2 linked regions of the Salinigranum rubrum genome follow. The protein of the gene in region 1 binds, or shares a complex with, the protein of each later gene. Links are inferred from orthologs where the notes say so. Each region holds a gene or a part of one and is shown in the gene's direction. Other genes may lie near its edges.

Region 1 (6,894 bases):
ACGACGCCGAACTGGCGCTGAAGACGCTCGCCGACGTCGCTCGCGAGGACGACCGGGTGCTCGACGACCCCGCACCGACGTCGCGCATCGTCGCCTTCGGCGGGACCGCGCCCACGCTGCAGGCGGAGTACTGGGTGTCGGACCCGATGGACGTGAACCTCGTCGAGGTCAAGTCTGACTTCCGGCGACGGGTGAAGCGGCGGTTCGACGAGGAGGGACTCACCCTGGGGCCGGCGTCGGGACACGAACTCTCGGGGGAACTCGCGATCGACGTGCGCGAGCGGGCGGACGCCGCGGGCGAGCCGAACTGAACGCCGAGGCGGGGAGACGATTTCTCGCGGCGGCTCGTCGCCTGCGGGCCGCGGAGAGGGCGTCGTTCGGATCGTGCGAAACGGCCTCAGATTCCTCCTCAGGGGGTCATGGGCCGCGCTGCGGGCGTCTCGCCGCGTTCGAAAGAGGAGGCTTAAGTAGCTCCATCGGGAAGTGAGGGCTACCATGGCGAACGGCAAGTACGCCGCGCGCAAACTCAAGCAGGACCGCCAGCAGCGTCGGTGGTCCGACTCGAAGTACGCGCGACGCGAACGCGGTCTCCGGAAGAAATCGGACCCGCTCGAGGGTGCCCCGCAGGCGCGAGGCATCGTCCTTGAGAAGGTCGGAATCGAAGCGAAGCAGCCGAACTCGGCCATCCGAAAGTGTGTTCGAGTGCAGCTCATCAAGAACGGCAAGCAGGTCACCGCGTTCTGCCCTGGTGACGGTGCCATCTCGTTCATCGACGAGCACGACGAGGTCACCATCGCGGGTATCGGTGGCGCGAAGGGCCGTGCGATGGGTGACCTCTCGGGCGTGAACTACAAGGTCGAGAAGGTCAACGGCGTGTCGATGATCGAACTCGTGCGCGGGAACGCGGAGAAGCCAGTCAGATGAGCGAGTCCGAGTCCCCCGAGCCGGAGTCCCCCGCCGACAGCGAGGAGGCGCGCTCGAACGCGCTGCTGTTCGGCGTCTGGGACGTCTCCGAGATCGAGTACACCGACCCCTCGACCAAGCGCTACATCGCGGTGACCCCCATCGCCCACACGATGGGGCGCCACGCCTCCAAGCAGTTCAAGAAGTCGGAGATCAGCATCGTCGAGCGGCTCATCAACCGCCTGATGCAGTCCGAAGACAACACGGGGCACAAGCAGAAGACGATGAACATCGTCCGCGAGGCGTTCGAGATCGTCCACGAGCGCACCGAGGAGAACCCGGTGCAGGTGCTCGTGACCGCCATCCAGAACGCCGCTCCCCGCGAGGAGACCGTCCGCCTGAAGTACGGTGGGATCTCGGTCCCGCAGGCCGTCGACGTCGCCCCGCAACGACGGGTGGACCAGGCGCTGAAGTTCATCGCCGAAGGCACCCAGCGCGGCTCGTACAAGTCGAAACAGAGCGCCGCCGAAGCGCTCGCCTCCGTGTTGATCGGCGCAGCCGACTACGACATGCAGTCGTACGCCATCAGCCAGAAGGAAGAGCGCGAGCGCGTCGCCGCCGCCGCCCGCTAACGTCTGTCTCGTCTTTTCGTTTTTCTCTCCGGCGTCGTGAGCGGTGCCGACGGACGAGTCTCAGGACACCGGACCGTGTACTTTTACGCGTGTGGGGAGTCTTCGCACCATGTCTCTACGGAGGGAGGCCGCCGGGGTCGTCGCCGGGACAGTCGTCACGGTCGTGCTGGGCTTCCTGACCCTCCTCGTGCTCCCGGCCCTCGGGTTCGTGACGGCATCTGTCGTGGGAAATTGGCTCCCGACGTGGGTGTTCGCGGTCCCGCTGACACTGTGTGCCGTGGTCGGCGGCGCGACCACCGGGTATCTCCAGGAGACCGGTCAACGGCGAGGTGCGATCCTCGGAGGCTTCGCAGCGGCCCTCGGTGTAGTGCTCGTGAGCGTAGTGGTCGGCTTCATCGCGCTAGTACTGGTACTGGGAATGACGCCGACACATGGACAGGACGTGGACTTTTTCGGGGCCATGCGCACGGTGGGGGTCCTCAGCGGTGGAACCGGGTTCGTCGTCGGCACAATCTTCGGCGCACTCGGCGGCGTTGGAGGCCACATCGGGAGACAGCGACGCGGGTCGTGAGGCGCACTTTAGCGCCCGGCTCAGTCGGCCGCCTGCTGCTCCCGAATACAGTACTCGCGCGTGACGTCGACCAGCGCCTTCCGGTAGTCGCTCTCGGTCGGGTCGTCCACGAGCGAGGCGAAGTGCGATTTGAACCGCTCCAATCCGACCTGCGGCGCGTCGTCGGCGGCGGCGTGGGCGAGGTCGTAGAGGCGGTGGTCGGATGTGAGGAGGTCGTGGCGCTCACACAGTGCGAGCGCGAACGCGGCGTTGACGGCGGTGATCTCGGGGTCGGCAGCGGGGGAGATGCGTCTGGAGTCGGGGCGCGGGGCCGGCGGGCGGTCCGACACCGCCGCCGCGAGCTGGGACTCGAAGAAGCAGACGAGCTTCTCCGCGGGCGCGACCGAGAGCGTGAGGTCGTCGGCGTAGATGTCCTTCATGTGGTTCGCGATCTGGTAGCAGTGTGCGAGCTTCCGTCGCTCGACCGACCGACCCGCGAGCGCGAGAAAGAGCGCCTCCTCGGTCTTTTGGACGTGGGAGGGGTGAGACTCCTCGTAGCGCGCCATGTGAGCGAGTTCGTGTAAGGCCAGTTCGCGCGCCATCGCGCTGGTCGCCGCCTGTCGGGAGATGTTGAGGACGTGGTGGTCGGGGTAGTGGCCCGCCCAGGTCCGCTCGTCGGGGTCCTCTCGGACGTGGACTCTGACGGGGAGGTCGAGCGAGAACTCGGTCTCGAACAGATCGGCCGCACTCAGAAAGGGGTCCGGTGGCCCGGACCCGAGCACTCGAATGTCCATGCGTGCTGGTATCAGGGCGCGAGGGTGTATGATTCTTCTGCCCCGTCGTCGGGCGATGTGGTGGGCGTCCGGCGACGGCGACAGCGCGTCGGGCGGACCCACCGAGGGGCATGCTAAACACCGTCACACGCCCGCAACGTGGCTCCAGACCCTCGATTTCGGCCCCGGCAAAACACTACCCTTTTGTCCCTCCTTTCGGTAAGACTCGGTAATGGGCCGACGAAAGAAAATCGTACAAGAGTGCGAGAAACTGATGGACAAGCCGGAGCAGATCCGGAACATCGCCATCGCTGCGCACGTCGACCACGGGAAAACGACGCTCTCCGACAACCTCCTCGCGGGCGCCGGCATGATCTCCGACGAGACCGCCGGGCAGCAGCTCGCGATGGACACGAAGGAGGACGAACAGGAACGCGGCATCACCATCGACGCGGCGAACGTCTCGATGACCCACGAGTGGAACGACAAGAACCACCTCATCAACCTCATCGACACGCCGGGCCACGTCGACTTCGGCGGTGACGTGACACGGGCGATGCGCGCCGTCGACGGCGCGCTCGTCGTCGTCGACGCCGTCGAGGGCGCGATGCCGCAGACCGAGACGGTCGTCCGACAGGCGCTGCGCGAGGGCGTCAAGCCGGCGCTGTTCATCAACAAGGTCGACCGCCTCATCAACGAGCTCCAGGAGGGTCCCAAGGAGATGCAAGAGCGGCTCCTCGACGTCATCGCGGACGTCAACGAGCTCATCCGCGGGATGACCCAGGATTACGAGGACCGCGACTGGACCGTCTCCGTCGAGGACGGCACCGTCGCGTTCGGTTCGGCTCTCTACAAGTGGGGCGTCTCCGCCCCCTCGATGGCCGAGACCGGCGTCGGCTTCTCGGAAGTCATCGAGATGGAGCGCAACGACCAGCGGAAGGAACTGCACGAGCAGTCGCCGCTCTCGGACGTGGTGCTCGACATGGTCGCCGAGCACTTCCCGAACCCGCTCGAAGCACAGCCTCGTCGTATCCCGACCATCTGGCGCGGCGACGACGAGTCCGAACTCGCCCGGCAGATGCGGGAGGTCGACGACGACGGCGACGTCGTCTTCATGGCGACGGACATCTCGATGGACCCCCACGCGGGCGAAATCGCCACGGGACGCGTGTTCTCCGGCACCATCCGCAAGGGCCAGGAGCTCTACGTGTCGGGAACGGCGGGCAAGAACCGCGTCCAGTCGGTCGGCGTGTTCATGGGCGGCGAGCGCGAGGAACTCGACCGCGGCGTCCCCGCCGGGAACATCGCGGCCGTGACTGGCCTGCGCGACGCCATCGCCGGTTCTACCGTCTCGTCGGTGGAGATGACGCCGTTCGAGTCCATCGAACACATCTCCGAGCCGGTCATCACGAAGAGCGTCGAGGCGACCCGGATGGACGACCTTCCCAAGCTGATTCAGACGCTCCAGCAGGTCGCGAAGGAGGACCCGACTATCAGGGTCGAGATCAACGAGGACACCGGCGAGCACCTCATCTCCGGGCAGGGCGAACTCCACCTCGAAGTCATCACCCAGCGCATCCAGAAGAACCAGGGCATCCCGGTCAACACCGGTGAGCCCATCGTCGTCTACCGCGAGGCCCCCACCCAGGAGTCCCGCGAGGTCGAGGGCGTCTCGCCGAACCGCCACAACAAGTTCTACATCACCGTCGAGCCGCTCTCCGAAGACATCGTCGACGCCATCAAGCTCGGCGACGTCGCGATGGACATGCCCGAACTGGAGCGCCGCGAGGCGCTGCAGGAGCTCGGCATGGACAAGGACACGTCCCAGGACGTCGAGCACATGTTCGGGACGAACATCCTCATCGACGACACGAAGGGTATCCAGCACCTCAACGAGACGATGGAACTCGTCATCGAGGGGATGGAAGAGGCGCTCGAGGACGGCCCGCTCGCCGGCGAACCGGTCCAGGGTGCGCTCCTTCGCCTCCACGACGCGCGGCTCCACGAGGACACCATCCACCGCGGTCCCGCGCAGGTCATCCCCGCCGTCCGCGAGGCCGTCCACCGGTCGCTCATCGACGGTCAGGTGAAGCTGCTCGAACCCATCCAGGACGTCCGCATCGACGTCCCCTCGGAGTACATGGGCTCGGCCTCGGGTGAGATTCAGGGTCGACGCGGCCGCGTCGACGACATGTACCAGGAGGGCGACCTCATGGTCATCGAGGGCATCGCGCCCGTCGAGGAGATGATCGGCTTCTCCAGCGACATCCGCTCGGCGACCGAAGGCCGCGCCTCCTGGAACACGGAGAACGCCGGCTTCCGCGTGCTGGCCGACAACCTCCAGACGGAGAAGATCACGGAGATCCGCGAGCGGAAGGGCATGAAGCTCGAACTGCCGCCGTCGGTCGACTACATCTAACCGAGGTCCGCTCCCCGGCCACGCGGTTCTCGATTTCGACGTCTCGGTTGCGACTCTCCTCTCGCGGCGGCCGGCGCGTGTGTCGACCGTTCGGACTCCGAGAGTATTACGCGTGATACTCTCGACGGAACGTTATTATTCCGAAATCGACTGTACTGATATCGAATGAATCAGGTTCTCACACGGATCGACAGACGGCTGTCGTCGACGTTCGACGACGAGACGACGGCCGTGACGAGGCGCCGGTCGCGAGCGGCACGGATGGGAGCGAGCGTCGCCGTCTCCGTCACGGGCGTCGTCCTGTTGAGCCCGAACATCGCACCGCTGTTCGTCGGCGGCCAGCCCCCGTTCAGCGTCGCGCTCTCCGTCTTCGGCTCGCTCGTCTGTCTCGGCCTGGCCGTCTCGGGGTACCTCCTCTATCGGAGCGAGTTCTCGACGGCGAACGCCGTCCGCATCGCGGTGTGGAACCTCCTCGGCGTGGTCGTCCTCGGGGTCGTCCTGTGGCTCCACGGGATGGTCCAGGGCCCGGTCGTGTTCGGCGCCGGCGGGGTCGAGAGCGCGCTGACCGCCGGCAACATCCTCGCCATCAGCACCGCCGCGCACGTCATCATCGGCGTCCACGACGCTCGACGCGTGCGGGCGGAACAACTCGCCGACGAACAGCGAAAGCTGGCCGTGTTGAACCGCGCGCTCCGACACAACCTCCGCAACGAGTCGACGATTCTGGTCGGGCACGGGGAGCGGCTCGAACAGGAGGTGGACGACCCCAGTCTGGAAAAGTCCGCACGCGTCGTCGCCGAACGGGCACGAACCGTGGGAGGGCTCGCCGACAAGGCGAAGACGATCATCGACCTGTTCGAGCGCGAGCGACGCGTCGAGCATCCCCACGACGTGAGGACGATGGTCGACGGAGCGGTCGCGGAGGTCACTGGAGACGCCGGAGCGACCGTCGGCGTCTCGGTCCCGGACGGGGTGTGGGTGTGGGCGGACGACTGCTACCGGACGGCGCTGGGAGAACTCGTCGAGAACGCGTTCGAGCACGGAAAGCCGCCCGTCGAGGTGACGGTGACGGCCGACGACGAGTGGGTACACACGCACGTCCGCGACGCCGGCGAGGGCGTCCCCGACCACGAGGCGGCGGTCGTCGGGGGCGAGACCGACATCACGCCGTTGACCCACGCGAGCGGGCTGGGACTGTGGCTCGCGCGGTCGGCCGCCGAGGCGAACGGCGGCCGCCTGCGGTTCGACGAGGAAGCGGAGGGGACAGTAGTGACGCTGTCGCACCGACGGGCGGCCGGCCCGACAGCGTAGGCGACGCGACGGAGACATGTAGGCGACGCGACGGCACGTCGAGAGCGCACCAAGGACGCACCTGCCGCGTGAAGGCGGCGGTCCACAACCGACGGAGGCTTATACCGCGACACAGAACACCTTCTCACAATGCGAACGGGCACGTACTCCCCGAAACGCATCGGCACGGAGCGACGACTGGCGGGCTCCCTGCCGAGGACAACAGGGGGGTGCCGTCCCCTGTCGAAGGGGGTGGGCGACGGTGACCGACACTGCGAGCGAAGCAGGAGAGACTGCCGTGCCCCAGGACGGTCAGACGGAGACCGA
Region 2 (6,844 bases), 1.7 Mb from region 1 along the record:
CGTCGAGACGACGAGCCTCGAACGGATGGGTCGTGACCTCGGTTCGGCTATCGCCGAAACCGACGAGTACCAGCGTTTCGAGGAGGCGAAGCAGGCCGTCGAGGCCGACGACGAGGCGCAGGCGCACATCCGCGAGTTCAACCAACTTCGCGAGGAGTTCATGCTCGCCCGCCAGACGGGCAACGCGACGCAGGAGGGCATGCAGAAGCTGCAGTCCAAACAGCAGGAGCTACACGGCCTGCCGGTGATGGCCGAGTATCTGGAGGCGCAAGCGGCACTCCAAGAGCGGCTCGAAGCCGTCAACGAGGCCATCTCCGAGCCGCTCGCGGTCGATTTCGGCGGCGAGGCCGGCGGCTGCTGTCAGGACTGAACGCTGCGTCCTGAGGTTCAAATACCATCGGGCAGCCAGCGGTAGCCATGCTCGCAGTCGCAGGCGGGAAGGGCGGATGCGGAAAGACGACGACGGCCCTCGGACTCGGCCGCGCCCTCGACGGGGAGACGGTCGTCGTCGACACCGACCGGGACATGCCGAACCTCCACGCGATGGCCGGCGTCGACCGCGAACCGATGGCCGCCCCCGGGGCTGAGCCGCAGCGGGTCGACGACGGCCTGTCGGTCCTCCCCGCGCCGTCGCCGACGACTCGCGACGCCGCCGTGACGACCATCCTCGACGGAGTCGCGAACCGGACGGACGCCCGGGTCGTCGTCGACTGTCCGGGTGGCGCAGGGCCGGATGCGGCCGCTCCGCTCGCGGCGGCGACGCGGGTCGTCCTCGTCTCGACCGCCTGTGCGCCCGCACTGCGCGACGCGACGAAGACCGGCGCGATGGCGCGGGCGCTCGGCTGTCACGTCGAGGGAGTGGTGCTGACGCGGACGCGCGTGACACCGCCCGGCGTCGAGGCGCTTTTCGACTGTCCGGTCCTCGGGACGGTGCCGGACGCCCCCGGACCCGTCCTCGACGCTAATCCCGTGCAAGCCGCGTACGCGGACGTGGTCGAAGCGCTCGAATCTGATACTCTCCAAACGCAGACAATGCGTCAGAAACGGCCATGAGATGGTTAAAAGCAGCAGTGAACGATTCCGAATATCAACACAGAGATTCCGGGGACAACCCATATGTGTGCCCACGCGGAACACCCGCCCATGTCGAAACGGCTTCCCACCGGTATCACCGTCCTCGACAGGCAACTCGACGGCGGCTTACCGGCAGGAAGCATCGTCTTCCTCGGCGCGCGGCCGGCGAGTCAGTCGGAGTTGATCCTCTACGAACTGACGGCGGCCCGCGGGACGCTCTATCTGACGACGGCCCGGTCGGTGGAGGCGGTCAGGGACGCGCTCGACCGTTCGTCGGTGCAGACGGGCAACCCGACGGTCCGCGACGTCGACGGCGACGGCCCCGTCGACCAGGCCCACCGGCTCATCCGGGGGCTGCCCGACGAAGCGAACCTCATCATCGACATCGTCGACGTGCTCGAACGGGTCGAACCCTCGCGGTACCGGATGTTCCTCAACGAGGTTCAGACGCACATGATAAACACCGGGGGAGTCACCGTCCTCCACGGGATGAAGACGGACGCGACGCCGGCGAACCGCGGACTCACGGAGCACATGGCCGACATCGTCTTCGACCTCGAAACGAACGTCAAGGGCTCCGAAATCGAGAACCGGCTGGCGATTCCGAAGTTCCGCGGCGGGCGCGCGCTCGACGAGACGATCAAACTCCGCCTCACCGAAGAGGTCGACGTCGACACGAGCCGCGACATCGCCTGACGGGAGTCGTCGGCGAAGAGTAATCCCGTAACGGTGTGCGGGTCGGCGCTACTCGTTCCCGCGTCTGCCGATTCCGAGCGGTTTCCGACAGCTCTTACAGAGGTAGAGGTTCCGCGTGGCCTCGCCGTAGCCGATGCCGCCGCGGGACCGCGTCTCTATCTCGGGCACCTCCTCCGCGTCCATCTCGTCGAGCGATTCGATCGTCGCACCGCACTCGGGGCAGTCGATGGTCTCCGTTGCCATAGCTTCTCGTCGTCGCGTCAACACTTAACGACATCACGCGAGTGTGGAGGCGACGCACGACGGGCGACCCCCGGCGAGTCGGTCGGTGAGGGTCGAGACCGTCGACCGCGTGACGCGAAACGCCGACGTTAAACGAGTCGACACGCAATAGCTCACAATGAGCAACGACGCCTACTCCGAGGGTGACCTCCGAAAGACGGGGATGGCCCTGAAGCACGACCGGGAGTGGGACTACGAACTCGACCGCATCGTCGACGCCATCGAGGAGCGCGACGCGACGACGGTCGGGCTCCAGTTCCCCGAGGGTCTCAAACGGCGCGCCCCGGCTGTCGCCGACGACCTCCGCGCGCTCACGGAGGACGTGACGTTCATGATATCGGGACAGCCCTGCTACGGTGCCTGCGACCTCGACACCTTCTTGATGCGCCGGTCGGACGTGTTCGTCCACTTCGGCCACTCGCCGATGAAGGAATCGGAGAAGATCATCTACGTACCCCTCTTCTCGAACGTCGATCCCTTCCCCATCCTCGAAGACGCGGTCGACGAACTCCAAGAGGGGGAAGTCGGCCTCGTCACCACCGCCCAGCACATGAACCGCTTCGGCGAGATGGTCGACTGGCTCGAAGAGCGGGGCTACGAGGTCCAGACGCGGAGAGGCGACGAACGGCTCACCCACGAGGGGCAGGTGCTCGGCTGTAACTACGCCTCCGCCGACCTCCCGGCCGACCAGGTGCTGTACGTCGGCGGCGGGAAGTTCCACCCGCTGGGGCTGGCGATGGAGCATCCCGAGAAGACCGTCGTCATCGCCGACCCGGTCAACAACGTCGTGACCATCGCCGACACGGAGAAGTTCATGAAACAGCGCTTCGGGGCCGTCCACCGCGCGATGGACGCGCGGACGTGGGGCGTCATCTTCTGTACGAAGATCGGACAGGGCCGGTGGGAACAGGCCGAGAAGATCCTCTCGGAGAACGACGACGCCTATCTCGTGACGATGGACGAGGTCACCCCGGACCGCCTCCGCAACTTCGACTTCGACGCGTTCGTCAACACCGGCTGTCCGCGCATCACGACCGACGACGGCCCGCGCTTCCACAAGCCGATGCTCACCCCCGGCGAGTACGAGATCGCCGTCGGGAACAAACCCCTCGAAGAGCTCTCGTTCGACACCTTCCACGGCACCTGGTGACTTTTGTCCTCCCGCGACACAGCGGGCGTATGCAGTGTGAGCCTATCGGCACGGTGTCGACGCCGTTCGAAACGACCAGCGACGCCCCCTCACAGGGGTTCCACGAGGACAGCGCGGGCGTCGTCCACGTCGACGAGGCGTACGCCGCGGGCCTCTCGGGATTCGACGCCGAGTCGGTCGTCGTCGTGTGGTGGGCCGACCGCGCCGACCGCTCGGTGCTGACGCTCGACCGCGACCCCTCCCGAGGTGTCTTCACCTCGCGGTCGCCCGCGCGGCCGAACCCGGTCTGTCTCACGGAGTGTCGCGTCGTCGACGTCGACCTCGACGCTCGACGTCTTTCGGTTCGAGGCGTCGACATGGCGGACGGATCGCCGGTGATCGACCTGAAGGCCTCGCTCCGCGAACGGGTCGACTGAGAGCCTCAGTCACGGCGACGCCACGCGAGCGCCGACAGGACGCACACGGCGAGGACAACCGTGAGAGGCGTGAATCCGGGGAACTGCGTCGACGTCGACGCCGCCGTCGGCGTTCCCTCTTCGGGTTCGACGACGGTGACGGTGGCCGTCTCGTCGTCGACCCGCGCGGTGTACGTTCCGGGGTTCGCGAACTCGAAGGCGAACTGGACGCTGGCGGTACTCTCCGCGGGCACGGTGACGTCCTGAGTCTTGACGAGCTGGCCCTCCAGTTCGAGTTCGACCGGGTGCGTGTCCGAGACCGTCTGCGGGTTCCGCACCGTCACTACGACGACGGCCTGCACGTTCGTCGAGATGCGGCTCGGCTCGAAGGAGACGTCGGTCACGACTGTCCCCGCGGGGGTGCGGGTCGACGCCTGAGTCGCCGTCGCAGCGGCCTCGGGTGTCGGCGTGGCGGTTGCCGTCGCCGAGGCGGCGGACGCGTCCGTGGTATCGTCGTCAACGAGGCTCGCGCCGCTCCCGCCCCCGCCACTGCTCCCCGCGCCTCCGCCGCCCCCGCCGCTACTTCCGTCGTCACCGTCGTCCTCCTCGTCGCTCACGTCGACCGCGTCGTTATCGCTGTCGTCGTCGTTGTCGCCGTCATCGCCGTCATCACCGTCGTCGTCCTCGTCGTCATTGGGTGCTGGTGCGCCGCCTCCACCGCCGCCTCCGCCGCCGTCACTGTCGTCCGAGTCGTCCAGTTCCGGAGTGGGTGACGGTGTGGCAGACGGCGTGGGAGTCGGTTCGACCACGACGTCGTGGGTGTACCGAAGGTCGACCGCTGGGGCCGGCGCGTCGTCCGACAGGGCCGACTCGTCGAGGTCGACAGCGACCGTGTTCGTCCCCTCTCGGACCCACGACGGGTCAGGTGTGAACGAGACCGTCTCCCCGTCGGCGAGCGTCCGGGAGGCGTTCAGCCGGTTCCCGTTCACCGAGACCGAAGGGTTCACCGACCCGGTTCGCTCCGTGTACGCCAGCGACCACTCGATCGTGTTGTCACCGGTGTAGTTCACGGTCAGTTCCGTCGCGTTCGTCGAGAGGTCGAGGGGCTGGGTCTTCGACGTCTCGTCGGTCCCGAAGCTCCCGAACGACACGTTCGTCCCGTCGTCGGCCGTCACGGAGACGTCTCTCGGTCCAGCGGAGACCACCTCTAGCGGGAGCGGCTTGGACAGGAGGTTTCCACTCCACGACGCCCGTGTCTGGCTGTCCCACTGCCGGCTGTCGACCGACGTCTCGAACGACGAGTTGATCGGCTCGACCGTGACGAACTCGACGGTGATCGTCGAACTGTTGGTGGCGTACTCGTCAATGTCGATGGTCTGCCACCCCTCGCGGTTCGGAACTTCCCAACCCTCTCTGACTAGCGTCCCTTCACCGTACGTTCTGTCGGGTCCCTCCTCGACGATGTAGACGTCCACCACCGCGCCGGACCCACCGCTCGTGCTGTGGTACGTACGGACCGAACCGATGGTCGACGGGGGCTGGGTGATGCGTATCTCGGAGTCCCATCGACCGTAGAGGCCGACCGTCTCGTCGCCCCCGCCGAACTCACTCGACACCGTTCGGGTCTCCGCCGTCAGGGTCAGTTCGGGCTCCCCGCCCGCCGGTCCCGTGGGCTCCATCGTCCCCGCGATGGAGACGGGAAGGGCCTCGCCGTCGCTCGTGACGGTCCCGCTGTCGACGTCGTCCTCGCGCGTCACGGAGCCGGTCAACTCGACGCTGAAGTTCTCGATTCGGTCGTACGCGCCGAGTTCGTACTCGAAGCTCGACCCGTCCGTCACGTTCGTCTCGACGAGTGAGACGGTCGAATTAGTCGACGCCTCCTGCTGCTGTGCCGTCGTCGCTGCGCCGGCCGTCTCCGTCTCGTTCGCGGGTGTCGCTGTCGTCGCCGCACCGACGGGTCCGGACGCGACGGGGGCGAACAGGAGTGCCAGCACGAGTCCGACGACGGCGAGGACGTGACGGGTTCGGTTCATGAGCGTATCGTGCCGTCGTGACGCAGCGGACGCATCCACGACAGCCCGTGTGCTCCTTCGGTGTCGCTTCGGAACCAAAACATGTTCTGACCTACACGGATATGTCACGAACCCGTGAACGAATGTGTCTGACGGCTGTCAGACGTGTGGCTGACATCGGGCTCTCGAGGGCCGCCCGCGACCGGTTGAAAGGGTCGGTTCGTGGGGGTGTGTAGCCCGCGCGCGCAATCCGCGACTCGCGCGCGCCGCTCACGACCGGGCTACGGTTCGCGTCCCCCGCGTCCCTCCCGTCCGCTCGACGCCTGCTCGACGTAGTCGACCGCTTCGGCGGGTGTCTCGCAGGCGTGGACACCGTCGACCGCGTGCGTCCCGAGCCCCGCGACGGGCCTGCCGAAGACGAACGCGAACCCGATCTCGGAGAGCGTTCCGCCGCTGCCGGCGACGGCCACGACCGCGTCGCCGTTCATCACGACGAGCGCGTTGCGCGCGTGACCCATCCCCGTTGCGACCGCCGTCTCGACGAAGTCGTTCGCCTCTTCGACCCGCTCGCCGGGCAGGATGCCGAGGGTGTGTCCGTCGGCACTGACGGCGCCCTCACACACGGCCCGCATGACGCCGCCGAGACCGCCACAGACGACGGTGTGGCCGCGTCCGGCCAGTCGGCGGCCGAGCGCCCGCGCGACCTCCTCGGTCGCGGCGTCGACGTCGCTCCCGCCGACGACGCTCACGCGCATCGGTGTCCGTCCCCAGCGGTCGCTATCGGTGTTCTCGCGGTCTTCGACGGCGGCTCTCCCCCCGTTGTCGATGTCGGTCGCACGCCTCCCCGGACGTGCCGCCCGCACTTGAGTCAGGCGGGCCGCGGCGCCACGTCGTCGTCGACGCCGACACCGAGCGTCCGCAGGGCTTCGGACATCTGTCCGAAGTGTGCCGTCCGACGCTGCTCGGATGGCATGGTGTTTCCTATATATCGGCTGAGAGTAAATATCTTTCTCCCAGAACGTCCACACGAACGTCGTCGTGACGACCCGAGCGGCGGCGAGAGCGGCGGGAACGACCCGGTCGGCCTCGTGCCGACGGTCGACGAGCGGTCCGGGTGACCCGTCGCGTCCCTCGCCCGGTCTCAGTAGACCAGTTCCCCGGAGATGAACTTGCGCGTCCGTTCGTCCGTCGGGTCCTCGAAGACCGTCTCGGTGGCTCCGACCTCACTGAAGCCG

Evidence for each region. The genes of interacting proteins can lie anywhere in the genome.
Region 2: the proteins of C2R22_RS02040 (region 1) and dph2 are in contact, whole or in part, in a crystal structure (PDB 6Q2D), measured with the Methanobrevibacter smithii proteins. The link is inferred for Salinigranum rubrum from one-to-one orthologs. Residues at the interface, in WP_011954157.1 of Methanobrevibacter smithii: Pro482, Asn483, Lys484, His485, Tyr553, Asp555, Glu556, Glu559, Leu560, Leu591, His592, Glu593, Asp594, Ala595, Val596, His597, Arg598, Gly599, Pro600; in WP_011954460.1 of Methanobrevibacter smithii: Met1, Met3, Tyr4, Pro28, Glu29, Gly30, Leu31, Met33, Phe58, His80, Thr124, Gln126, Ser179, Gly180, Asn181, Phe182, His183, Leu185, Tyr201, Asn202, Phe211, Ile215, Arg291, Asp295, Asp296, Gln298, Met299.

The regions. Positions count from the first base shown.
Region 1 is NZ_CP026309.1:420,218-427,111, reverse strand. What follows is about bases 2,718-5,683. They hold C2R22_RS02040 (elongation factor EF-2), read left to right. Parts: upstream 2,718-3,090; coding sequence 3,091-5,277; downstream 5,278-5,683. Other genes in these bases: C2R22_RS02035 (sensor histidine kinase), read left to right, coding at 5,443-5,683; C2R22_RS02045 (DUF5781 family protein), read right to left, coding at 2,718-2,879. In the rest of the region: C2R22_RS02065 (mechanosensitive ion channel family protein), read left to right, coding at 1-311; C2R22_RS02060 (30S ribosomal protein S12), read left to right, coding at 496-924; C2R22_RS02055 (30S ribosomal protein S7), read left to right, coding at 921-1,535; C2R22_RS02050 (hypothetical protein), read left to right, coding at 1,579-2,106; more of C2R22_RS02045, read right to left, coding at 2,127-2,717; more of C2R22_RS02035, read left to right, coding at 5,684-6,588; C2R22_RS02030 (amino acid-binding protein), read left to right, coding at 6,866-6,894. UniProt on the Methanocaldococcus jannaschii protein: Catalyzes the GTP-dependent ribosomal translocation step during translation elongation.
Region 2 is NZ_CP026309.1:2,076,169-2,083,012, reverse strand. Bases 1,271-4,186 are described here. They hold dph2 (diphthamide biosynthesis enzyme Dph2), read left to right. Parts: upstream 1,271-2,170; coding sequence 2,171-3,202; downstream 3,203-4,186. Other genes in these bases: C2R22_RS10160 (hypothetical protein), read right to left, coding at 3,624-4,186; C2R22_RS10165 (TrmO family methyltransferase domain-containing protein), read left to right, coding at 3,232-3,618; C2R22_RS10175 (hypothetical protein), read right to left, coding at 1,819-2,013; C2R22_RS10180 (RAD55 family ATPase), read left to right, coding at 1,271-1,770. Outside these bases: C2R22_RS10190 (YlbF family regulator), read left to right, coding at 1-370; C2R22_RS10185 (MinD/ParA family ATP-binding protein), read left to right, coding at 418-1,053; more of C2R22_RS10180, read left to right, coding at 1,144-1,270; more of C2R22_RS10160, read right to left, coding at 4,187-5,630; C2R22_RS10155 (TIGR00725 family protein), read right to left, coding at 5,891-6,364; C2R22_RS10150 (amino acid ABC transporter ATP-binding protein), read right to left, coding at 6,751-6,844. UniProt on the Methanocaldococcus jannaschii protein: Catalyzes the first step of diphthamide biosynthesis, i.e. the transfer of the 3-amino-3-carboxypropyl group from S-adenosyl-L-methionine (SAM) to the C2 position of the imidazole ring of the target histidine residue in translation elongation factor 2 (EF-2).